DNA from 3 places in the Bradyrhizobium sp. BLXBL-01 genome. Region 3 is predicted to be linked to each of the others. Evidence: riboswitches for the same ligand, from Rfam matches in the RefSeq annotation. Region 3 holds a riboswitch; each other region holds the start of a gene.
What was found. Region 3 has a riboswitch for cobalamin ahead of metE (5-methyltetrahydropteroyltriglutamate--homocysteine S-methyltransferase). Riboswitches for the same ligand answer to the same signal wherever they lie in the genome.
Positions count from the first base shown of each region.

Region 1: another riboswitch for cobalamin. It lies ahead of ACNJYA_RS24905 (TonB-dependent receptor); the one in region 3 lies ahead of metE (5-methyltetrahydropteroyltriglutamate--homocysteine S-methyltransferase).
Region 2: another riboswitch for cobalamin. It lies ahead of ACNJYA_RS24925 (energy-coupling factor ABC transporter permease); the one in region 3 lies ahead of metE (5-methyltetrahydropteroyltriglutamate--homocysteine S-methyltransferase).

Region 1 is NZ_CP182471.1:5,322,942-5,330,984, reverse strand. Features, by position in the region: gene cobT (nicotinate-nucleotide--dimethylbenzimidazole phosphoribosyltransferase) at 1-570, shown strand, start outside; gene ACNJYA_RS24910 (histidine phosphatase family protein) at 563-1,135, opposite strand; cobalamin riboswitch at 1,207-1,409, shown strand; gene ACNJYA_RS24905 (TonB-dependent receptor) at 1,525-3,882, shown strand; gene ACNJYA_RS24900 (PepSY domain-containing protein) at 3,895-5,328, shown strand; gene ACNJYA_RS24895 (hydantoinase/oxoprolinase family protein) at 5,794-7,803, shown strand; gene ACNJYA_RS24890 (hydantoinase B/oxoprolinase family protein) at 7,800-8,043, shown strand, end outside.
Region 2 is NZ_CP182471.1:5,331,373-5,339,415, reverse strand. Features, by position in the region: gene ACNJYA_RS24965 (precorrin-2 C(20)-methyltransferase) at 1-355, shown strand, start outside; gene cobJ (precorrin-3B C(17)-methyltransferase) at 352-1,086, shown strand; gene ACNJYA_RS24955 (cobalt-precorrin-6A reductase) at 1,062-1,808, opposite strand; gene cbiE (precorrin-6y C5,15-methyltransferase (decarboxylating) subunit CbiE) at 1,807-2,988, shown strand; gene ACNJYA_RS24945 (cobalamin biosynthesis protein) at 2,985-3,353, shown strand; gene cobM (precorrin-4 C(11)-methyltransferase) at 3,350-4,132, shown strand; gene ACNJYA_RS24935 (cobyrinate a,c-diamide synthase) at 4,132-5,442, shown strand; gene cobA (uroporphyrinogen-III C-methyltransferase) at 5,439-6,170, shown strand; cobalamin riboswitch at 6,216-6,434, shown strand; gene ACNJYA_RS24925 (energy-coupling factor ABC transporter permease) at 6,472-7,149, shown strand; gene cobF (precorrin-6A synthase (deacetylating)) at 7,189-7,938, shown strand; gene cobT (nicotinate-nucleotide--dimethylbenzimidazole phosphoribosyltransferase) at 7,949-8,043, shown strand, end outside.
Region 3 is NZ_CP182471.1:2,273,042-2,281,084, reverse strand. Features, by position in the region: partial or broken gene ACNJYA_RS10290 (hypothetical protein) at 165-487, opposite strand; gene ACNJYA_RS10285 (hypothetical protein) at 499-780, opposite strand; gene ACNJYA_RS10280 (hypothetical protein) at 1,821-1,997, opposite strand; gene metE (5-methyltetrahydropteroyltriglutamate--homocysteine S-methyltransferase) at 2,526-4,871, opposite strand; cobalamin riboswitch at 4,975-5,176, opposite strand; gene ACNJYA_RS10270 (hypothetical protein) at 5,234-5,452, opposite strand; gene ACNJYA_RS10265 (hypothetical protein) at 6,175-6,570, shown strand.

The DNA.
Region 1 (8,043 bases), 3.0 Mb from region 3:
GAGGCCGGCCGGCCTGATCTCTTGATCTTTGGCGAGATGGGGATCGGCAACACCACGACGTCAGCTGCGATTGCTGCGAGCCTGCTCGGTGTGAGCGCCGAAGAGATCGCCGGCAGCGGCACCGGCGTCGATGCGGCCGGCCGCGTACACAAGGCGCGGGTGATCGATGCGGCGATCGCACGCCATCGCGTCGCCGGAGCCTCGGTCGAGACAATCCTGTGCGCGGTCGGCGGCCTCGAAATCGCGGCGATCTCGGGCGCCATCATCGCGGCCGCGCAACGCCGCATTCCCGTATTGATCGACGGCTTTATCGTCTCGGTGGCGGCGCTGGCGGCGGCGCGGCTCAATCCCTCCTGCCAGCCGTTCCTGTTGCCCTCGCATCAATCGGCGGAGCAAGGACATCGGCTGGTGTTGCGCGCGCTGAACGTGCAGCCGCTGATCAGCCTCGATCTCAGGCTCGGCGAGGGATCGGGCGCCGCCATTGCGCTGCCGCTGGTGCGCTCGGCCTGCGCACTTCACAACGGCATGGCGACCTTTGCGCAGGCCAACGTACCGGATCGGCCTAGCTGATCCGCTGATTGACCGAGACGACGCGCCAGCCGCTGGCGAGCCGGTCGATCCGGGTCAGCGACAACGGATCGATCACGAAGCGCAACGCCGCTTCCGGTGCGAGATCGAGCGCGATGCAGAGCGCGGCGCGGATGGTGCCGGAATGGACGACCAGCGCCGCGGAGCCTGCGCCGATCCGCGACAGGCCGAGGCGGACGCGGGCGACCTGATCCGCAAAGCTTTCGCCGTTCGGCGGCCGTCCGCGCGCCAGATCGCGCCAGAACTGCGCGTAGATCTCGCCGCCGGTCGCGGCGAGCTCGTCATGCCGATGGCCGGTCCAATCGCCGAAATCCTGCTCGCGGAATTCGCTGACCAGCTCCGGTTCCAGCCCCAGCGCGCGCGCCGTCTCCACCGTGCGCCGCGACGGGCTGGCATAGCCGGCGACATCCGCGGGCAAGCGCTGCTTGAGAGCCGCCAATGCCGCGCGATCGCCGAGATCGGCCGGCGCATCGGCTGCATGGATCGTCCCGGCTACGCCCGCGACAACCGCGTGCCGTATCAACCAGAGGAAGGTCTCGCCTTCCATGCTCATCTCCAAGGAAGCTTGTGCGGTCGCCACGACGCCGCAACTGGGACATTGACTCTGTCTTGGTGGTAATCCTAGATGCTCGCGACGGTTTTCCCGAGAGGGAATGAAAAGGGAATGCGGTGCGGGGAAAATTGTCCCCAATGCCGCGGCTGCCCCCGCAACTGTGAGCGGTGAATCCTTCGTCACGAGCCACTGGGTCCTCGGTCCCGGGAAGGCGACGAAGAGGTCACGACCCGCGAGCCAGGAGACCTGCCGTCAGCCGTGGTCACACGCGAAGATGTCGGTCGGGGAGTACAGACATTCGGCTTCATCGGACGGCTGCAAGGCCAAAAGGTGAGACCTCGTTCGCTGTGACGTGCCACTGACGTCATACCGAGGTTTGTACCGTGTCTTCCATCCGTATCGCACGACCGCGCCGCGTCCTGCTGGTTTCCGCCGCGTTCACGTCCTTCGCCGTTCTCGATCCGCCTGCCGCTCTGGCGCAGCAGGTCCGAGAGCCGCTGCCACCCGTCGAGGTCTCGCCCGCCCAGGCGCGCAAGCCGGCCAGACCGGCAGCACGAGAGGTGGCGAGCGCGCGCCGCGCGGCAGCGCGCAGGCCGGCGGCGGTATCGGCAGCGCCAAAACCCGTCATGCCGGATCTGACGGCGCAAACGCCGCTCAACACCAATGCCGTTGCCGAAAGCGCTTCGCGGCTCGGCCTGACGGTGCGGCAGACGCCCGCGACCGTCGAGGTGATCTCGGCCGAAACCATGCGCGAGCAGGGCTATCGCACCGTGTCCGAGGTGGCGCAGGGCGCCGTCGGCGTCACCTCCGGCGACAACCCGGCCGAACCTTCCGCCTTCTCGATGCGCGGCTTCACCAATAGCCAGATCAACACACTCTACAACGGCATCAAGATCGGTCCGCAGAACATGACCTCGCGGATCGTCGACACCGCCAATCTGGAGGCCGTGGAATTCCTCAAAGGACCGGCCTCGCTGATCTCGGGCGAGGGTGCCGCGGGAGGCGCCATCAACTTCGTCACCAAGCAACCGCACACGGGAGCGATCCGCAACGAGGCAAATTTCTCCTGGGATTCGCTGAATTCGTTCCGGGCCCATTACGGCTCAGGCGGCAGCACCAATGTGCAAGGGCTGGACTATCGCTTCGACATCAGCCGTTCCACGCTCAACGGCTTTGCCGACGACACCAACGTCAAGACGTTCGGCACGTCCGGCCAGCTCAATTACCGGGTCTCCGACAGCCTCAAGATCTGGGGTGCGGTCGAGTATCGCGAAGACCGCTCGAAGGCCTATTGGGGCGCGCCGCTGGTGCCGGTCGCCTTCAGCGGTTCGCATGCGACGACGGGGATCGTCTCCGGCAATTACGTCTCGAATTACAACGGTACCAATCTCGGTGCCGTCACCATCGACGACCGCACCTTCAACACCAATTACAACGTTCTCGATAACCGCAACGTGGCGCAGGAAGTGTGGCTGCGCGGCGGCTTCGAGCTGAAGCTCGCGCCTGACCTCACGCTGAAAAGTCAGGCCTATGGCTATGGCGCCGAACGGACCTGGTTCAACAACGAGATCGAGGCATTCAACTCCACCACGAACCTGGTCGATCGCGAACGCTTCTATGTCGCCCATAGCCAGCGGCTGGTCGGCAACATCACCGACCTGATCTGGGATACCAACATCGCAGGATTCGACAACCGGTTGGTCACGACGCTCTCGTCGAGCTATCTCGATTTCGTCAGGCCCGGCGCGGCAAACTTTCCCGGAGATTCCGTTTCGCTGGTCGATCCCAACCGCGGCTTCTACGGCCTGCTCACGACACAGCAGCAGACCGCGCGCATCGACAACGAGGCGTTGTCGTTCGAGGACCGGTTGAAGCTGACGCGCAGCTTCGCGTTGATCGGGGGCCTGCGTGTCGAGCACATCGGACTCGACCGTAACTCGACCGACAAGGCCGGGCTGGAGAAGGCAGGCTTTCCGTACACCAAAGACTGGGCGCCGGTGACGGGCCGCATTGGCTACACCTGGGAGGCCGTGCCCGGCCTGACCTTCTTCAGCCAGTACGCCACCGGGGCCGACGTCGCAGCCAACAACATCTTCCTGCTGTTGCCGACCCAGCCACTGGACCTGACGACGTCGCGAACCTACGAGACCGGCGTCAAGCATCTGTTCTGGGACAATAGGGCGGAGTGGTCGTTCTCGGCCTACGACATCCTGCGCAAGAACGTCTATGCGGCGGCCGGCGGGCAGGCGCTCAATATCGCCGGGCGGCAGGAGTCCAAGGGCGTCGAGCTTGCCGCCTCGGTGCGGCCGATCGAGCCGCTTCGGTTGTGGGGCAACATCGCCTATGTCGATGCGCGCTATGCCGACTACAATTTCGTCGGTGGCTCGTTCTCCGGCAATACGCCGCCGAACGTACCGCGTATCGTGGCCAATGCCGGCGCATCGTACCGGTTCTTCACGCCCTGGCCTGTGGAGCTCGGCATCACCGGCCGTCATGTCGGCGACCGCTACAACACCGACGCGAACGTCGTGACGATGAAGGCCTACACCGTGGCCGACGTCTACGCCTTCGTCGATATCCCCAAGGCCGTGTTCAATGCGGTCGACCAGGCCCGCATGACTTTCCGCGTCCGCAACATCACCGACAAGCGCTATGCGATCTGGGGCGATCCGTTCTATCCCGACCAGATCCTCCTGGGCGCGCCGCGCACCTACGAGGTCTCGGCCGCGTTCAAATGGTGAGGCCTTGAGCGCATGATGGGCGCGATCGTCCTCTCGCATCGCTGGCTCGGGATCGCGTTCTGCCTGCTGTTCGCGATGTGGTTCGCGAGCGGGATCGTGATGCACTTCGTCCCGTTTCCGTCGCTGACGGAAGCGGAGCGATTTGCCGGGCTCGCGCCGCTGGACCGTGGCGGGACAACGATCTCGGTCGCGGACGCCGTTGCTGCGAGCGGAATCACCGACGGGACGCGTGTTCGGCTGATCCAGCGCAGTGATGGACCGGTCTACGTCGTCTCGGGCCCCGCAGGTTCGCGAGCGGTCCGCGCCTCCGATAGAGGAGACGCATCGGTGACGTCCGCCGATGTCGCGCTCACCATCGTGCAGGGCTATTCCCGTCAGCGCGGGCTCGACGCGCCACGCGCCGCGATCGTCGCGCGGTCGGACCACGATCAATGGAGCGTGCCGAACGGTTTTGATCGCCATCGCCCCTTGTTTCGCGCCGCTCTCGGCGATGCCCCTGGAACGGAGGTCTACGTTTCGTCGCTGACCGGGGAGGTCGTCCTAGATACGACGCGCAGTGAGCGCGCGTGGAACTGGGCCGGCAGCGTGCTGCACTGGATCTATCCGACGGTTCTGCGCAGCAGCTGGGCGGTGTGGGATCGCGTGGTCTGGACGCTGTCGCTGCTGGCCCTGATTGCGGCATTGCTTGGCGCGGTGCTCGGAATCGTGCGGATCAGGTTTCGCAAGGGCCAAATCTCCTCGCCTTACCGTGGCTGGCATGCGCTGCATCACCTGATCGGCCTCGCGGCGACGCTGTTCGTACTGAGCTGGATCTTCAGCGGCTGGCTCTCGATGGATCACGGCCGCCTGTTCTCGCGCGGGCAATTGACGCCGACAGAGGCGGGCGTGGTCGATGCCGCCCCGGATTGGCGAGACGCTTCACCGCTCGATCTGCCGCCAATATCGCCGTCGGCGCGCGAGGTCGAATGGTTCGCCTTCGGCGGCAGGGTCTATCGGCGCGATCGGCTCGCCCTTGGCCATCAGACGTTGATCAGGGCCGGGGACGCGCCGCGAGATGGGCAGGCGGCATACCTGGATACGCAGGAGATCGGGGATCTGACGGCGCGCCTTGGCGCCGGCTGTGCCGCACCGTTCCTGCTCGCCGGCAACGACGACTATCCGGCGCAGTCCGCTATTCCGGGAGCTCCGGTCTACCGCACGACCTGCGGCGATCTCTGGTTCGATGTCGATGCTGCCGATGGCAAGGTGCTGCAAAGACTGGACCCGTCGCGGCGCGTCTATCGCTGGCTCTACAGTGCGCTGCACACGCTTGATTTCCCGATTCTGCTGGCTCACGCGCGGCTGCGTGACGCTCTCATTGTCAGCCTCTGTACGCTCGGACTGATGTTCTCCATCACCGGCGTCGTCATCGGATGGCGACGCTTGCGGGCGTCGCTGGCATCCTGAGGCCGGTGACGTCCTCGCTTACTGACCGTACAATAAAGAGAGGCTGAGCCGACCTGCGTGCATAGCTCCTGGTCAGCCCTCTCTCCTGCACCGCAGATTGATCGCCTGCAAATTAGACAAACGGACTTGCGCGATTCCGATTGCAGTGCAACGGGCGCTCCCATTTGTGTCGAAGAATCCAAGGGTGCGCTGCACATTTCTGGCTTCGTATGCTTCTGCTCTCTGGGCGAGCAGCGCTGCACCAAAACGTGCAGCCGATGGTGCGCCGCGCAATGCCGGCGGCTCGCTGGCTCGGTGGTTTGCGACAACTCCGACCCTATCCCGCGGCCATCGCTCTGTCGCACGCTCGCCCGTGATGGCATGACAGGGAATGACGATGAGCGTGCTCGCTTTGGCATTGGATGCGGCAATGGCCGGAAAGGACCTGGCGTCCGGTCCGGACGTCACGCGTAGCTGACTGTGCAGATGAGCTACTCCGACAATCACTGGGAGGTCGGCACCGATATCGGTGGCACCTTCACCGACATCATCGCCATCCGGCGCGATTCCGCGGAAGCGCGGATTGCAAAGGTGCCGTCGCGCCCCGACGCACCGGTTCGGGCGATGCTGGAGGCGATCGAGGCGGTGGGTCTGCGCAAGAGCGAGGTCAGGCGCTTCGTCCACGGCACCACGCGCGTGACCAACGCGATCGTCGAGAATCGGCTGCCGAAGGTGGCGCTGGTCGCGACCGAAGGCTTCGCCGACGTGCTCGAGATCGCCCGCTATCGCCGGCGCGACCTCTACCGGCTCGACATTCCGCCGAAATCGCCGCCTTTGGTGCCGCCTGAAAGATGCTTCGGGCTCGCCGAGCGCCTCGATCATGAGGGGCGAGTGTTGAAGGCGCTCGAGGAAGCCGAGATCGAGCGCCTGGTGGCGTGGCTGAAAGGGACCGGCGTTCAGAGCGTCGCGGTCGCACTCCTTCACGCCTATGCCAATCCGGTGCATGAAAAGATGCTGGGCGAGCGGCTCAAGGGCCTCGTCGCCCATGTCTCGCTCTCGCACGAGGTCAATCCCGAGGCACGCGAATATGAGCGGACCTCGGCGACCGTGTTCAACGCGGCCGCGATGCCGATCGCGGTGGAATATCTCAGCGAGCTGGAGCAGCGGCTGCCGATCGGGGCCGGCCTGCAGGTGTTTCACTCCGCCGGCGCCATGGTCCCGATTTCGGCGGTGAAGCGGCGTCCGCTGGTGATGGCGATGTCGGGGCCGGCGGCGGGCGTCTCGGCGTCGGTCAGCATCGCGCGCCAGCTCGGCTGCTCGCGCATGTTGACCTTCGACATGGGCGGCACCACGACGGACGTGTGCCTGATCGTCGACGGCCAGGCCGAAATGACCGACGGCCGCATGCTCGGTGACAAGCCGCTGCGCCAGCCGATGCTGGCGGTGCACTCGATCGGTGCGGGCGGCGGATCGATCGTGCGCAACGGTCCCGGCGGGCTGACGGTCGGGCCCGAGAGCGCCGGCTCCGAGCCGGGCCCGGCCTGCTATGGCCGTGGCGGCACGGAGCCCACCATCACCGATGCCAATGCCGTGCTCGGCTATCTCAATCCCGAGACCAAGCTTGGCGATCGCATCGGCATCGACATCGAGAGCGCCAAGCGTGTCATCGCGCCAATTGCGCACGCACTCGGACTGAGCCTGACCGAAACGGCGCTCGGCATCATCAAGGTCGCGAACGCGACCATGGCCCGCGCGCTCCGCCGCGTCACGGTCGAGCGCGGCATCGACGGGCGCGACTGCACGCTGCTGGCCTTCGGCGGCGGCGGCCCGATGCATGCCGCGGGCCTCGCCGATCTCTACGGGATTGCGGAGGTCGTCGTGCCCAGTGCCTCGAGTGCGTTCTCGGCCCTGGGCTGCCTCACCGCCGATTTCAGCTTCCTGCAGCAGCAGACCCTTCGCGCTGCCCTCGACGGCATCGATCTCGCCGGCGTCTCGGAGCGGATCGAAACCCTGATTGCCGATGCCTCGGCGCCGCTTCTCGCCAACAATGTTGCAAGAGCGGAGATCCAGGTCGAGCTGGTGGCCTTGATGCGCTATGCGGCGCAGAATGACGCCATTCCGGTATCGTTCACGCTGCCGCTCGACGTTGTCAGGCTGAAGCAGGACTTTCTGACGCGGCATCACGAGCTGTTCGGCTATGCGACCGGTGAGCCCTGCGTCATCGAATCCGTGCGGGTGCAGGCCCGGCGCCCGTCGACAACCGTTGTCAGCCGGCCGGCGACAGCGGCGAGGGCGGTGTCTACGGGCACGCGCACCTGCTCGTTCGACGGCTTCCATGACATCGCAACCGCGATCGTCGACCGCGCCTCGCTCACCGAGACCATCAATGGTCCCGCCATCATCGAAGACGCCTGGTCGACCGTGGTGGTGCCGCCGGGCTGGCAGGCGAGGCCCGATCCATCAGGCAATCTGTTCCTGAGGCGGAGGGCGGCATGAAGCTCGATCCCTTCGTCGTCGAGGTCATCAGGCACGGGCTCTCGGCCGCGGCCGAGGAGATGAGCCTCGTCATGACGCGCTCGGCGCGCTCGCCGCTGTTGCGCGAAGCCGGCGACCTGTCGTCGGCGATCACCGACGGCTACGGCGGCCTGGTCGGACAGGGCCGCGACATTCCGATCCATCTCGGCGCGATGGCCTACACCATCCCCGAACTCCTGAAGGTGATGCCGCGCGATGGCC
Region 2 (8,043 bases), 3.1 Mb from region 3:
CGAGGTGATCGCCGGCATTCCCGGCATGGTCGGTTGCTGGAACGGGGTCGGCCAGCCGATCGCGCTCGGTGACGACGTCACGACGGTGCTGATGGGGACGCTACCCCAAGACGAGCTCGAACGGCGCATGCGCGATTCCGATGCGCTGGTCATCATGAAGACCGGCCGCAATCTCGCAAAGGTGCGCCGTGCGCTCGCAGCTGCCGGGCGGCTGGACGATGCCTGGCTGGTCGAGCGCGGCACCATGCCGGACGAGCGGGTGGAGCGGCTCGCCGAGATCGATGCGGCCGATTGTCCCTATTTCGCGATCGTGCTCGTGCACGGCAAGGGCCGGCATCTGGGCGCCGCCGAATGACAGGCACGCTCACCATCGCGGGCCTCGGGCCGGGCAGCGACGCGTTGGTGACGCCCGAGGTCACGGCCGCGCTCGCGACGGCGACCGATATTCTGGGTTATGCGCCCTATGTTTCGCGCGTGCCGCCGCGGCCTGGGCTCACCCTGCATCCCTCCGACAATCGCGAAGAGCTGCAACGTGCGAGCGAAGCCCTGCGGCTTGCCGCTGAAGGCGGGCAGGTCGTGGTCGTCTCCTCCGGCGATCCCGGCGTGTTCGCGATGGCCTCGGCCGTGTTCGAGGCGCTCGAACGGGCGCCGCAATGGCGGGATCTGCCGATCCGCGTGCTGCCGGGCGTCACCGCGATGCTGGCGGCGGCGGCACGCGCCGGCGCGCCGCTCGGCCATGATTTCTGCGCGATCAACCTTTCCGACAACCTCAAGCCCTGGGCGGTGATCGAGAAACGGCTGCGCCTTGCGGCGGAAGCCGATTTTGCCATCGCGATGTACAATCCGCGCTCGGCAAGCCGGCCGGAAGGATTCGGCCGGGCGCTGGCAGTGCTTCGCGAGGCGGGCTGCGGCGAGCGTCTCGTGATCTTCGCGCGCGCGATCAGTGCGGCTGACGAGAAGATCGTGACCGTTACGCTGAAAGAGGCGCGGCCCGAGATGGCCGACATGCGCACGCTGGTGATCGTCGGCAATTCGCAGACACGCCGTGTCGGCCGCTGGGTCTATGCGCCGAGGCGGGCAGAATGACCGAGCCATTGCATCACGTCACTGACGCGCTCGGCCCGTCGGCGCTCGGGCAGCTCTGGTCGCGAGATCATGATTACGGGAAGGCCGAGCCCGCGGGCCGCATCGATCTTGGCGCGCGCGCCGTCGCCGCCGGAATTGCGGGCGACGATCCAGCCGATGCCGCGTGTGCGCAGCATGTTCAGCTCGCCGTGGAAGGTGAACGGGCCGCGCGACACGATCACATCGGCCGCGAAGGGCAGGGGCGCGTCGGGCGGATCGACGAAGCGCAGCGTGTAGGCGTGCTGCGGCTTCGTCGCGAATGGCGCAATGTGCTGGCGGCCGATGGCGAGGAACACGTTTGCAGCGGCGTCAGGCAGCGCGGCGACGGCAGCGTTGACATCCGCCACCTCGATCCAGGTGTCGGCGGGTGCCTTGATCCAGGGCGCGCGCTCCAGCGCAAGCAACGGCGTGCCGGTTTCCGCGCACGCCTCGACGGCGTTGCGACTCATTTCTGCGGCGAAGGGATGCGTCGCATCGATCACATGGGTGATGCCTTCGCGGCGGATGTAGTCGGCCAGCCCGCTCACGCCACCAAAACCGCCGATGCGGGTCGGCAGCGGTTGATCGGCCGGCGCGCGGGTGCGGCCGCCATAGGAATAGACGGCGTCGATGCCGGCGCGCGCGATCTCCGCGGCGAGCAGGCTCGCATCGGCCGTTCCGCCCAGAACGAGGGCGCGAATCATGAGTGAACCCTGGCTGACCATCATCGGTATCGGCGAAGATGGCCTTGCCGGGCTGTCGGAGGCAAGCCGAAAGGCGCTTGCCAAGGCCGAAACCGTGTTCGGCGGCGAGCGCCATCTCGCGCTTGCCGAGGTTGGCAGCCGCGGCCGGCCGTGGCCGGTGCCGTTCGATGCGAATGTCGTGCTGAGCTGCCGCGGCCGACCGACGGTGGTGCTCGCCTCCGGCGATCCGTTCTGGCACGGCGCCGGCGCTACTCTCGCCGAGAAGCTCAATGCCAATGAGTGGATCGCGCACCCCGCGCCATCGACCTTCTCCCTCGCCGCGGCGCGGTTGGGCTGGCGGCTCGAATCCGCCGTTTGCCTCGGCCTTCATGCCGCGCCGTTCGAACGGCTTGTACCCCATCTGGCGGATGGCGCGCGGATCATCTGTCTCGTGCGAGACGGCAAGGCCGCCGTTGATCTCGCGAGGTGGCTGACGGAGCGCGGATGGGGTGTTTCGCTATTCTGGACCCTCGCCGCGCTTGGCGGACCCCATGAAAAGGTGCGCAAGTTTCACGCGGAGACCTATACGCGCGTTTCCGCCGGAAGCCTCGTTGCTGTCGCGCTGGAGGCAAGAGGGGCGAACGGTCTCTCTCGCAGTTCGGGACTACCGGATGTTCTCTTTGCTCACGACGGTCAGATCACCAAGCGGCCGATGCGCGCCTTGGCGCTCTCGGCACTCGGTCCATGCCCTGGCAGGAGGTTGTGGGACATCGGTGCGGGCTCGGGGTCGATCTCGGTAGAATGGGCATTGGGGGGCGGGTCAGCGATTGCCGTCGAAGCGCGCGAGGATCGCGCCGCCAACATCCGCAGCAATGCGGAGGCGTTCGGGGTGGAACACAAGATCACGGTTGTTGCGGGCACCGCGCCCGACGCGCTCGCTGCGCTGGACCGGCCGGATGCTGTGTTCGTCGGGGGCGGCTTCGATATCGCGATGTTCGAAGCTGTCTGGTCGCGGATTACGCCCGGCACGCGGTTCGTGGCCCATGCCGTGACGTTGGAGACGGAAGCGCTGCTCGGCCAGCTGCATCAACAGCATGGCGGCGAGTTGATGCGGGTCGAGATCGCGCATTCCGCTCCGCTCGGTCGTTACCGCGCGTGGGAGGCGACGCGGCCGGTGGTGCAATGGAGTACGGTCCGATGAAGGTCGCCGGGCTCGGATTCAAGAAAAATGTGACGCTGGCCTCGTTACGGGAGGCGCTTGTGGCGGCCGGCGGTCCCGACGGTCTTGCGGCCGTGGCAACCGTCGGCGACAAGGCCGATGCAGAGGCGCTGCAGCAGCTCGCGCGGGAGTGTGGCGTTCCGATCAAGGCTGTCCCGGCCGACGCGTTGGCCGGTATTGATACGCCGACGCAGTCGCAGCGGATCACCGAAGGGTTCGGCACGGGATCGGTCGCCGAGGCCGCAGCACTCGCTGCGGCTGGCCCTCGGGCGCGGCTCATTGTGACACGCGTTGTCTCGCAGGATCGCACCGCGACCGCCGCGATTGCCGAAGGAGACGGCCCATGACGGTGCATTTCATCGGCGCCGGCCCGGGCGCGCCTGACTTGCTGACCTTGCGCGGCCGCGATCTGATCGCGGCCTGTCCGGTCTGCCTCTATGCCGGCTCGCTGGTGCCGGAGGGCGTGCTGGCGCATTGCCCGCCGGGAGCGCGGATCGTCAACACCGCCCCAATGTCGCTCGACGAGATCATCGCCGAGATCGCAGCCGCACATGCGGCAGGCCAGGACGTCGCGCGGCTGCATTCCGGCGATCTCTCGATCTGGTCCGCGATGGGCGAGCAGCTCCGCCGTTTGCGCGCGCTTGGGATTCCCTACACGGTGACACCCGGCGTTCCCTCATTCTCGGCTGCCGCAGCGGCACTGGAAACCGAGCTGACGCTGCCCGGTCTTGCTCAGACGGTCGTGCTGACGCGCACGCCGGGCCGCGCCAGCGCGATGCCCGAGGGCGAGAAGCTCGCCGCGTTCGCCGCGACCGGCGCGGTGCTCGCGATTCACCTGTCGATCCACCTGCTCGACCAGGTCGTCGCCGAGCTGACGCCGCATTACGCCGCGGATTGCCCGGTCGCGATCGTCTGGCGCGCGAGCTGGCCGGAGCAGCGCATTGTGCGCGCGACGCTGGCAACGCTCGATGCGGCCGTGGGTGCCGAAATGGAGCGCACGGCGTTGATCCTGGTCGGCAAGACGCTTGGCGCGGCCGATTTCGACGAGAGCCGCCTCTACGCCGCCGATTACGACCGCCGCTACCGGCCCGTCGGTGCCGAGCCGCGCTTTCCGGAGGCGTCGTGATGCCTGCGAGCCTCGTCATCTCCGCGCCGGCCTCCGGCGTCGGCAAGACCACGCTGACGCTGGCGCTCGCCCGCGCCTGGCGCCATCGCGGCTTGAACGTGCAGTGCTTCAAGAGCGGGCCCGACTACATCGATCCCGCCTTCCACGCCGCGGCCACGGGGCGTGCCTCGGTCAACGTCGACAGCTGGGCGATGGATCGCGGCACCATCGCGCATCTCGTCAGCCGTGCCGCCGATGCCGATGTCGTGCTCGCCGAGGGATCGATGGGCCTGTTCGACGGTGTCGCTGCGCGCGGTGTTTCCGGCACGGGAGCGACTGCTGATGTCGCGGAGATGCTGGGCTGGCCGGTGGTTCTGGTGATCGACCCTTCCGGCCAGGCGCAGACTGCGGCAGCGATCGCCGCGGGCCTTCGCGATTACCGCGCCGGTGTGCGCCTCGCCGGCGTCGTACTCAATCGCGTCGCCAGCCCGCGCCATGAGGATCTGGTGCGGCGCGCGCTGAACGAGGCCGGCATCAAAGTGTTCGGGGCGCTGCCGCGTCACGCCGAGATCAGCCTGCCGAAGCGGCATCTCGGCCTCGTGCAGGCCGAGGAGCAGGCCGAGATCGGCAAGCTGATCGACGAGGCTGCGCGCTTCGTAGCGGAGCACGTCGACCTCGATGCGGTGTTGCAATCGGCAGGCAAATGGTCGCCGCAAGCTGCGGCGAACGACATGAACGTAACGCCGCCCGGGCAGCGCATCGCGCTGGCCCGCGATGCGGCATTCTCCTTCGTCTATCCGCATATGCTGGAAGCCTGGCGCGCGGCGGGCGCGGAGATCGTGCCGTTCTCGCCGCTGGCCGACGAAGCGCCCGATGCGAGCGCCGACGTGTGCTGGCTGCCGGGCGGCTATCCCGAGCTGCATGCCGGAACGATCGCGGCCAATGCGCGCTTTCGCAGCTCCTTGCGCGCTTTCGCCGAGACACGGCCCGTGCATGGCGAATGCGGAGGCTATATGGTGCTGGGCGCAGGCCTCACCGACGCTGACGGTATCAGCCATGAGATGGCGGGACTGCTCGGCCTGGAGACCAGCTTTGCCAAGCGCCGCATGCATCTCGGCTATCGTCTTGCCGAACTCGCCGCGCCGATGCCGGGGCATCGGCCGGGCGCGCGCTTGCGCGGCCACGAATTCCACTATTCGACCATCCTCGCCCAACCCGATACGCCACTGGCCGTCGTGCACGACGCCACCGGCGCGGTCATCGCCGAGACCGGCTCGCGCCGTGGCCATGCCACGGGCACGTTCTTCCATCTGATCGCGGAGGACCGGTGAGCGGTTTTGTCTCTTTCGTCTCCGCCGGCCCCGGCGACCCCGAGCTCCTCACGGTGAAGGGCGCCGCGCGGCTGCGCGAGGCCGATGTCGTGCTCTATGACGACCTTGCCTCCGGCGCGATCCTCGATCTCGCCCGGCCCGGTGCCAATCTCGTCGCGGTGGGGAAGCGGGCCGGGCGTCCTTCGACCAAGCAGCACCACGTCAACCGTCTCCTGGTCGACTACGCCGCAACCGGCGCGCGCGTGGTGCGCCTCAAGTCCGGCGATGCCGGCATTTTCGGTCGGCTCGAGGAGGAGCTGGAAACACTGCGCGAAGCCGGCATCGGCTACGAGATCGTTCCCGGCGTCACATCCGCCTGTGTCGCCGCCGCCGAGGCCGGCATTCCCTTGACCCGGCGGCATACCTCCCGCCGGGTGCAGTTCATCACCGGTGCTGATGTCACCGGCGAGTTGCCGCCCAATTTGAATTGGGCCGCGCTGGCCGATCCCGAGGCCACGACCGTGGTCTATATGGGCCGGCGCACTTTTCCGGCGCTTGCCGCAAAATTGATCGCGCACGGTCTCGCCCCCAGCACCCCGGCGCTGTTCGCCGAATCTCTCGGGCGTCCCGACGAACGGCTGGTCCGTACCACGATTGCCGAGCTTGCCGAGCAGCTTGGCCGCGGCGGCGCCGCTTCCACCGCCGCCGTGATCCTGTTCGGCGCGCTGGCGGGAGAATATCCGGCATGACGGCTCCGGCAGCGGTTCGCCCCTTGACGCCCGCAATGCGAAAGGGGCACACAAGAGCGGCATGGTGCTCGACGCGGCGCAAAGCGCCGGAGCATAATCGGGAATGGGGATGGGCGGACCAAGTTGCGGCGCCCAAAACCCCAGCCGCCCCCGCGACTGTAAGCGGTGAGGGGCTCCGAACCGCCACTGGACTGCAAGGTCCGGGAAGGCCGGAGAACCCAGTGAACCGCGAGCCAGGAGACCGGCCGTGCACGTGTTGAGGCCAAGGCCGTCGGGTGTGACGGCAGGAAGGAATTGAGCCATGCATATCGAACCCGGCGTCGTGACGGGCGCCAAGCTCGTGTTGAGTTACGCAACCGGAATCGCCGCAGGCGGCGTTGCCTTGAAGCTTGCGGTCGAGACCGTGCGCGAGCAGGGCGTCGTGTCGTTCGCGGCGCGGACGCTCGCCACCACCGCTCTCGTCTTCACCTTCTTCGAGATCCTGCCGCACTTCCCGGTCGGCGTCTCCGAGGTGCACTTCATTCTCGGCTCGACACTGTTCCTGCTGTTCGGCGCGGCTCCCGCGGCCTTCGGCCTTGCGCTCGGCCTGCTGCTCCAGGGCGTTTTCTTCGAGCCCGCTGACATCCCGCAATATGGCATGAACGTCACCACGCTGCTGGTGCCGCTGTTCGCGATCCAGGCAATCGCTGCCCGGATCATTTCGCGCAACAGCGCCTATGTTGATTTGAAGTATCGGCAGGCGCTGGCGCTTTCGACGACCTACCAGGCCGGCGTGATCGCCTGGGTGGCGTTCTGGGCGCTCTATGGTTCCGGTTTCGCCATGAGCAACCTCGCCAGCATCGCGACGTTCGCGGCGTCCTACGCACTGGTCATCGTGATCGAGCCGCTGGCCGATCTTGCCGTGCTGGCGCTGGCGAAGTCTCTGCGTGGTGTCACCGCGCCTGGCCTCGTCACGCCTCGCCTGCACAACGCGGCTTAAGAGACAAGGGGCGGCCGTCATGGTCGCCCCGTACGCCCGATGCTCACGCTCTCTCTGATAGGCATCGGTTGCGGCGATCCCGAGCAGCTCACGCGCGCCGCGACCCGCGCCATCAACGCGGCCGATCTCGTCCTGATCCCGCGCAAGGGGAGCGCGAAGTCTGATCTCGCCGATCTCAGGCGGACGATCTGCACTGACGTGCTCACCAACAAGGCGACGCGCATCGCCGAATTCGATCTTCCCGTGCGCGACGCGACCGAGGCCGACTATCGCAAGGGCGTCGACGATTGGCACGATGCCGTTGCCGCCACGTGGTCGCGGACCATTGCAAGCCATCTCGGCGGTGACGGCAAGGTCGCGCTGCTGATCTGGGGCGACCCGTCGCTCTACGATTCCTCGCTGCGCATTGCGCGGCGATTGAATCCGTTGCCGACAATCGAAGTCGTGCCCGGCATCACCTCGATCCAGGCGCTGTGTGCGGCGCATGCGCTGCCGCTCAACGACATCGGCGAGCCCTTTCTGGTCACGACGGGGCGGCGCTTGCGCGAAGGCGGCTGGCCGCAGGGCGTCGACACAGTCGTGGTGATGCTCGACGGCGGCACGGCGTTCCAGTCGCTCGATCCGGCTGGGCTTCACATCTGGTGGGGGGCCTATCTCGGCATGGCCGATCAGATCCTCATGTCCGGTGCGCTCACCGAAGTGGGTTCGCGCATTGCCGCCGCGAGGCAGGACGCACGTGAGCGGCACGGCTGGATCATGGACAGCTACATTCTCAAACGCAGGCGTTGAGCGAGGCAGCATGCTTCCCGAATGGGTCACCCAGAACTGCCCCGAAATCTCCGCGGTCCATCGCGAGGCGGCCATTGCGCGGCAGGCGCAACTGACGAAGCCGAC
Region 3 (8,043 bases):
AATACCACTCCGAGCGAAGGTTAAGATTGATATGTAGGAATAGATCGCAAGAGAGCTCGCGATCCGAGCCGCATGATTGGTGGCCGTACCCACCACGACTTCCTTCAATCTCGACCACTCGTCGTACGAATGTAAAGTCACGCTTACCCGTATTGGCCGTGCCTTCAGGTTTCGTAGACCGACTGCCGATGATTGTGTAAGTGGAGCGTCTGCCATAGTAAAGCTACTGCACGGAATGGCAGCGGCCGGAAGTGAGCTTGATCCGGAGCGCCGCCAAGGCTCGAAGGCGGAACCGGCCATTGTATCAGGCGAGGTATCGTCTGATCGAGACACGCGCGTAGGACACAGTCTCATAGGCATGCTCGCCTTTGTCGCGACGGGCAAGCAAGCCGTCCATGCTGATGGCGATGCCATGACTGGCGAGCGCGCCGGTAAACGTCGCGCCGGTGAACTACGAGCCTTGGTCGGTGCTGAAGATGTCGCGCTTCCGTGGAACACTCAGGAAGCGCGAAACCCTTGCTTACTCATGCCATCCTTGCGGGATGCTCGAAAGGCTGATGTGGACGGATTAGCTAAGGCAGGTGGGGTTCGAAGCTCCAACACATCGGCGAAGATTGTCCAATCGCGGACACTCTTTTGCTTGCAAAACTCAGTCTCGGCCTGCTGAGCAGCAGCACTCAGGGAGGTGGCATCGACCTTGAATGCTGCCTGGCACGCACGGTGCTCGCCGCCGGTATCGTCACAAACGGTCTTAATAAACCGAACATTAAATGTAGGCATGCCCCTCTCTTCCCGTGGTTCGCTTGACCACTATTCTGCCATTCGCACCGAGAGTATTTGATCTGCCTCAAGCAGGCCCCGAGAGGTCTGTCTGATCCTCCGAACATAGATCCAGATGTAACGGCGCGGTGCTCAATGCTGCCGTAGGCCATGCAGCGTTAGTTGCGCCTCAAATCAACGCGTTGGCCTGTTGCAGAGAGTGCGAGGCCCTGGCTGGCGCGCGAGTTCGAACATGTCCACTGCCAACGGGGGCGTCTGCGGCACGTGGCGGCCGCTTGAGCTCAAGTACTTCCCGGACGGACGAAACTTTTGACCCGTATCAATGCTGCGGCGGCTGTGTCCTGATAGAGGTGATCTTCTAGTAAGGTCAGACGCATGGCGGAAAGAACGACTCGAGCCCATGATGCTCTCATGTCCGAGCACCAGTAATCACTTTTTAGGACTCCATCCGGGCGCAGCCGAGCCGCGGGTTAATGACCTACACATGATTAGTTGCGCCGCTTGCGATGGCGTATACTTTATCGACCTGCGGACAGGCCCGATTATGGGCTCCGAGCGTCGCTACCTCCCTCCTATTGGTGTCAACCGAATCCGGCGTCTTCGCGCTCTCGCTGGAGCACGTGCGAGCGCGCAGCTGCGGTCGCCCGCACTCCAAGGGATGACGCCGCAGAACACGGAGATGTCTCACCAACAAGGGACGTGACATGACAGACAACCGGGCCATTTACCCCGCCACGGGCCAGATTACTGGAGCTGCAGACCAGTTCAGTTCGTGCAGAACAGTTACAAATAGCAACAGCCGAGGCCTTGAGCTGCCCCAGATCCATTCGCCGGCGAAAATCCAAATATTTCGGTTCACCGAGCGGACCGTGTTCCGGACCAACGATGCCACCGACAGCTCTCTGCCGCGGCTCACGCCATCAAGACCGCGCCGTCCGGTCGAATCGCGCAGAGCCTGCTGGGCGGACGCCAAGCGTTGTTCGTAATGTTCACAAGGTTTTCTGAATTTGTCAGCTCGCAGCGATGAACTTTGTTCAGGATCAAATGGCGATTTGATCTGGGAGCGGCTCGAAATCATGCCGCCCTTCGATCAGGATCTGGAGATTGCCGTGATCGAGGGCAATTCGATTCACCGGGTGGTCTTTCCTTGTCGCCGGGCGTTCGGCGGATGGATCAACGCGGATACCGGAGAGCACGTCGCCGTGCAGCCGACGCATTGGCGTATCTGGCTCGGATAGCGGCGGCGATCCTGCACAATAGATTGGCGTGAGTTGAAGCAGGAACTGGCTTCGGCGTCCTCTCGTCGGACACTATGTAGAGTTCATCGAATGAGAGCGCCTGACGGGGAAACATGTCCGAGCGAAGAATAGAAGGCCCGTGCGGTGACGTCGGCATCACCCCTCTCATTGTTGTCGCAACCGTTTCCACTCTTCTTATGAGCGACACCTCGGTGTAGATTTTGTCTCTCAGACCAAACGATCGCTTAGCACGGCATAAGGAGCTGCGATAAACGTATCGATATGAGTCCATATTCTCGGCGAATGTTCTCGCCTTGATGAACCGTCGGCTATTCTCTTTTGGCCAAGTAACGCGAGCCGTCAGCGTCGTTTCTCCGCGTGCACATCCGTCCAACCATTAACTGGGGCCAAGCACTTTTTGTTGGCCCCAAGGCTTGCCGCGAGATTATGGAGCGCGGTATTGACCACAAGCGAATAGCTTGGTCCAGAACAGATCCGAGCGCCGGATCAATGATTTTGCGGAGACGATGCAGCGCGCAGTTCGCGGGCGGCAGCGACCATGTTGGTTATCGCAGGCCGCACCTCCTCCCATTTGCGCGTCTTTAGGCCGCAGTCCGGATTGACCCAGAGCTGTGATTCTTGCAAACGCGTCCGAGCCAGCAGCATCAGCTCCTTCATTTCGCTTACCTCGGGAACGCGTGGAGAGTGGATGTCGTACACGCCAGGTCCGATTTGATTTGCATATTCGTACTTGCTGAATGCGCCCAGTAGTTCCATTTTCGATCGCGACGTCTCGATTGAAATGACATCCGCATCCATTGCAGCGATCGCACCGATGATGTCGTTGAACTCGGAGTAGCACATATGTGTATGGATTTGCGTCTCATCGGTAACGCCTGATGAGCAGATGCGGAAGCACTCTCCGGCCCAATCGAGATATGCCTTCCACTCCGATCGACGCAAGGGCATTCCTTCGCGAAGTGCAGCTTCGTCGATCTGGATCATGGCCGCACCGGCATTCTCGAGGTCGCGCACTTCGTCGCGGATCGCAAGCGCAAGCTGACGGCAGACCTCGCTCCTAGGAATATCATCGCGAACAAACGACCAGTTCAGCATCGTCACCGGTCCGGTCAACATCGCTTTCATTGGCTTGCTAGTTAGTGATTGCGCGTAACGCCACCAGTCCACAGTGATCGGCTTCGACCGCGCTACATCGCCAAACAGGATCGGGGGCCGGACGCAGCGCGAACCATAAGACTGTACCCATCCCTTCCTGGTAAATAGGAAGCCGGCGAGTTGCTCGCCAAAGTACTGCACCATGTCATTGCGCTCAAATTCGCCGTGCACGAGGACGTCAAGACCAATGTCCTCCTGCCAACGTACGGCGCGGGCTATCTCCTCCTTGATGAACCTATCGTATTGCTCGTCGCTCAGCGCGCCTCGCGCATGCGCCGCCCGAGCATTTCTGACTTCTGTGGTCTGAGGAAACGATCCGATCGTCGTGGTGGGAAACGCTGGTAGTCCAAAGCGTGCCCTTTGGATCTCGGAACGACGGGCAAACGGGCTTGTGCGCCGGCGTATCGTCTGGTCGATCGCCCTCATCCGGGCAGCGACATTGGCATCATGGATCTTCGGCGAAGTCCGGCGGGCAGTCGCAGCGCATTCCGAATCGGCTAGAGCGAGCCCGACATTCTGGTCGCCAGCGAGCACCCGCGCCAGGATCGCAAGCTCGCGCATCTTCTGAACCGAGAAAGAAAGCCAGCTCTTAACGTCAGACGCGAGCCCGGTCTCGAGTTCAACATCGACCGGCACGTGAAGCAGCGAGCAGGATGGAGCGAGCTGCACACGGTGCTTGCCGAGCTTCGCAATCGCGGGCTCCAGCCTCTGACGGAGCGACGACAAGTTCGACCGCCATACATTCCGGCCGTCGATGACCCCGAGCGAAATGACGAGATCACTTCGGTCGACAGCGACGATCTGATCCAACAACTCTGGCGCCCGCACCAGATCAACGTGCAGACCGGAAACTGGGAGGCTCAAGGCTGTATCCAAATTGTCGCCTAGGTCGCCGAAATAGCTGGCAAGCATGATCTTGATGCCCGGTCCCTCCTTTGCGAAGCGGCTATAGGCATGTAGCAATGATTTTCGCACAGCTTCGTCCAGATCAAGGACCAGGCAGGGCTCGTCAAACTGAACCCAACTTGCCCCTCGTTCGGCCAATTCATGCAGAACCTCGATATAGACCGGTATCAAATCATCCAGTAGGGACAGGGGCTGGAACGCACTATCGGCACTCTTGCCGAGCTTTAGGAATGTGACGGGCCCGATCAAGACAGGGCGGGTCTGGAAACCAAGCGCCTTTGCTTCCTCATACTCTTCCATGGGTTTGCGAGAGCAAAGTCCGAACGCCTGTCCCTTGTGAAACTCGGGAACCATGTAGTGGTAATTGGTATCAAACCACTTAGTCATTTCCTGCGCAGGTGGGCCAGACCCCCGTGGGCCAAGACCGCAACTCGCATCCTGGTCGTCGCATTGTGATCCGCGAGCCATGGCGAAGTACGTCTTGAGGGAAATGTCTTCTCCTTTCGAGGCGTAGATCTCCGGGATAGCACCAACCATGACACTTGTATCGAGCACCTGATCGTACAGCGAGAAGTCATTCGACGGAATGATCGTGACGCCGAGAGATTTCTGACGAGCCCAGTTCGCGGCGCGCAGGCCGGATGCGTCCTCAAGCAATTGCTGCTCGCTGATCTTTCCCGCCCAGTAGCTCTCGAGAGACAGTTTGAGCTCACGCCTTGGACCGATGCGTGGCGTTCCGAGCGTAGCAACCGGAAGAGAGAGAAGAGACATAGTTTTAACCCCTGTTGGGGACAAAGGCCATGGCGGACGCAGGCAGAGGAAGTCGCGCGTGCGACGGCTGCTTGGCGCACCACCGAGACACCCCGCCCGTGGACCAATATATATCGTCGGGGCAGGTCTCCTGGCTCGCTGGTCATCGCTGCTGTCGGCCTTCCCAAAGCCGTGCGGGCTTCAGTGACATCGTTGGACAGTAGCTCGCCGCTCACAGTTGCGGGGGCAGCGCCGGAATTTGCACCGGCTTCCCTCTTAGCTCCGGATCAAGTGGGATTCGGAGAACCTCGACGACTTCGATTATCGGCAGGAGGACTCTTCCGTCAACCTCTCAGATTATGTGCCAAGCTACTCTGTGACATCTACTCGGCGAATAACCGTGCATTTCTATGATTCTCTAAACAGAGCTGCTGCAATCGCAAGTACTCTTGCCAGATGTCGGAGTGAGCATCGGAGCTGCCTTGAGGCGAGGCGGCCCCATCAATGAACCCGACAAAACCAGCCTGCGCGGCGAGGATTACCGCCGTTTCGAGCAGAATGCATTCGATGCGGCTTCCGATTTCCAGCGGTTCGCCCAGCACGTCGGCTGGCCAGCTATTTTCTCAACTAGAGGATCCGCATTGAATACGTCAAGGCAACCGGCGCAATCTAGAAACATACGCGGCGAGCAGGTTGATTTGCGTGCCAGCCACGCTTCAAAGTTTGTCGATTAAGTCGGCTTCGTGTCCCCAGCCATCATGTAGATCGAATGCCGACGGCAACGACAGCGAACCACACGGTTCAAGGACGGCAAACGCACTGCCGATTCTCATTAGGCACTTGGCATCGAGGCGCTTACCTCTCCGCAAACTATCGAGTGCGGGACAAGGATGCACAAGCTACGGCCGATTCACTGAATGGAAACATCGAACGTGCGCAGGTCGGAAAGTCGACAAGAATGACATAACAACCGTGCAAATCTCCGCCTGCTGCCTGGAACGAAGAATGCAAGCCCCTCGAACATGCCCAGTCTCTCCCGCTGGGCATGTCCAGCTCAGCCAATTGACGCTGTCGCTGGGTAGGGAAGTTAGCGGCGCGTGACATAGAGGGGAGCGCCTGCCCGCACGGGATAGCCGCGGGTGCCCCGACGCGTTTCCGTAAACTTCTTGGGCTCGCTCGCTCCTAGCAGGTTCGAGGTTGGCCCGCTTTGAAAGATGTACGGATGAAACGCGATAGGCCGAGGGTTATGAAGAGAATGTCGGGAAGACCCGCGCTATGGCGTTGCCTGAGCGCACTTCTAATCTGCCTAGCCTGGCCGGCGACCATGAGCAACAGTATTCGCGCAAGCGACATCCCAGTTGTCGAAAGACTCAAGTCAACTTGGCGAGCGCAAGATGGTGAGACGGTAGAACAAATTATCTCCAATGTCTCGAAGGTGGCACAGTTCGTCCCTCAGATGTGGGGCGTCGTTGAACTTGGCGAAAACGACTATGTTTTCGTTTCATGGACCAGGCACCGAGACAACAAATCAGACGAACAGTACGCTATCACCTGGAAAGTTGCGCTCGACGGTACGACTGAACTGGCGTCAACCTATGCGAAGCCCATGGAATTGGGCTGGCGCGCCCTAGCGCTCTCGTTGATCGCCAGAGAAGTCGCAGATGGTGAAAGGACGCAAATCTTCGCTTTCTGCATGATCCGACTAACTTCAACTTTGTGACTACGCCGCAAGGCCGGCTCGGCGATCTTCTAGGGCAAGGCCGCTGCACTATCATTGAACCTGTTGGGGTAGACTACTTACCGAAGCGGAATGAAAAGCCGAACGAGAAAGGCGATCTGTGGCGTATTCTGCTCTTGGTGAATTGCGATCTCCAAGGACCACGTTATTTTACACACAACGGGGTCATCACTTTCGAGAAGAGCGAAGGCCAAGATTGGGAGCCACAATCCTCCTTTGCCAAGCGGATCGCTCAATTTCATCCGGGATCCTGGTTCCAACGCACCGAGCCAAAGGAAGAGGAAGACTTAGGAGACCGAAGGCCTTAGTAGACGGTCGCGCAAAGCAACATCGGACCGCAGCTGCCGTACGGTCGAACGCCTCGTACCACCTGCAAGACATACGCGGTCTGCGGTTGTGATGTTTACGGCTCCGCAACAGTGCGCCTGCCCTTCTCGCAGCATTTCGGCCCGCCGCACGAAAGGTCGAGCAGCACGATGGCGCTTTTCCGCCAGGTGTCGAGCTCAGCGGCGTACTAGTTTGCGAGATGTGGTTTGCCCGCCTGCACTCCACCCAGTGAGAGCAACCAAGTTGTGCGGGCACCAGCTCTCATGCATTCTTCGCTAGAGCGCTGGGGGATGCCTCGGGCCCGGGCCGATTCGGCGTGTGTGCTCCGCACGTCGCGTGACTGCGTGGCGTGCGCAGGAGCATGAGCGTAGCGACTTTGACCCGGCCCTAGGAACCGATGCCGAGACGAAATGGGCGAGGAAGTTACACTGGTAGCAAGCCCGGCATACCCGCTGAGCGCCTGCCCATTTCCGAGTCGCAGGCCGGGAAGCTCCGGAGCTGTACGCAGAACGTCGAGCGCCACTGACTCGGCTCTAGATTTCCTCGCACTCATTTGTCTGCACGTCATAGACCCGGATTCTAAGCTTGGGAAACCGCTTCTTTAGTTCTGCTCCACCTGCCGTGGCACCGTCTTTGGTTGCGAATTCCGCTCTGAGCTAACCATCTACTTCAAGCGCTTAAGATGAGACCGATACTTCCCGAACGACTGCGACCATGTCATTCCCATTATTAGTGAGGTGCTGAAGAATGATGTGTAGCTTGAGTCGGCTAAACCGTACCAGAGCTATTCGCCCCGCGTGCGCCATGGGCAAACGCGTATTGTGGACTGAACCCTCACACTGAATTACATCAGGATGGCACTCGCGATTGTCCGAACACGTGGGTAGCTTGCGCACGCCCGGAGCATCCACGGCAAAGCGCGGCTCCATATCGCAGCCGTTCCAATTCCTGGAGCAAACGGGCGCTGATGCTAGCGTTCCTGGGTAAGCCACTCGAGATCGCAGGAACCGTCACGACCAATAGCGGCCGCCCGTAGCGCCGCCTGAGTCATAAACAATTCAGTTCTTGTGCAAATGTATGGGCGGTAGCACCAACGACCTATGGTGCAGCGCGGAGGAGCCAAATGCC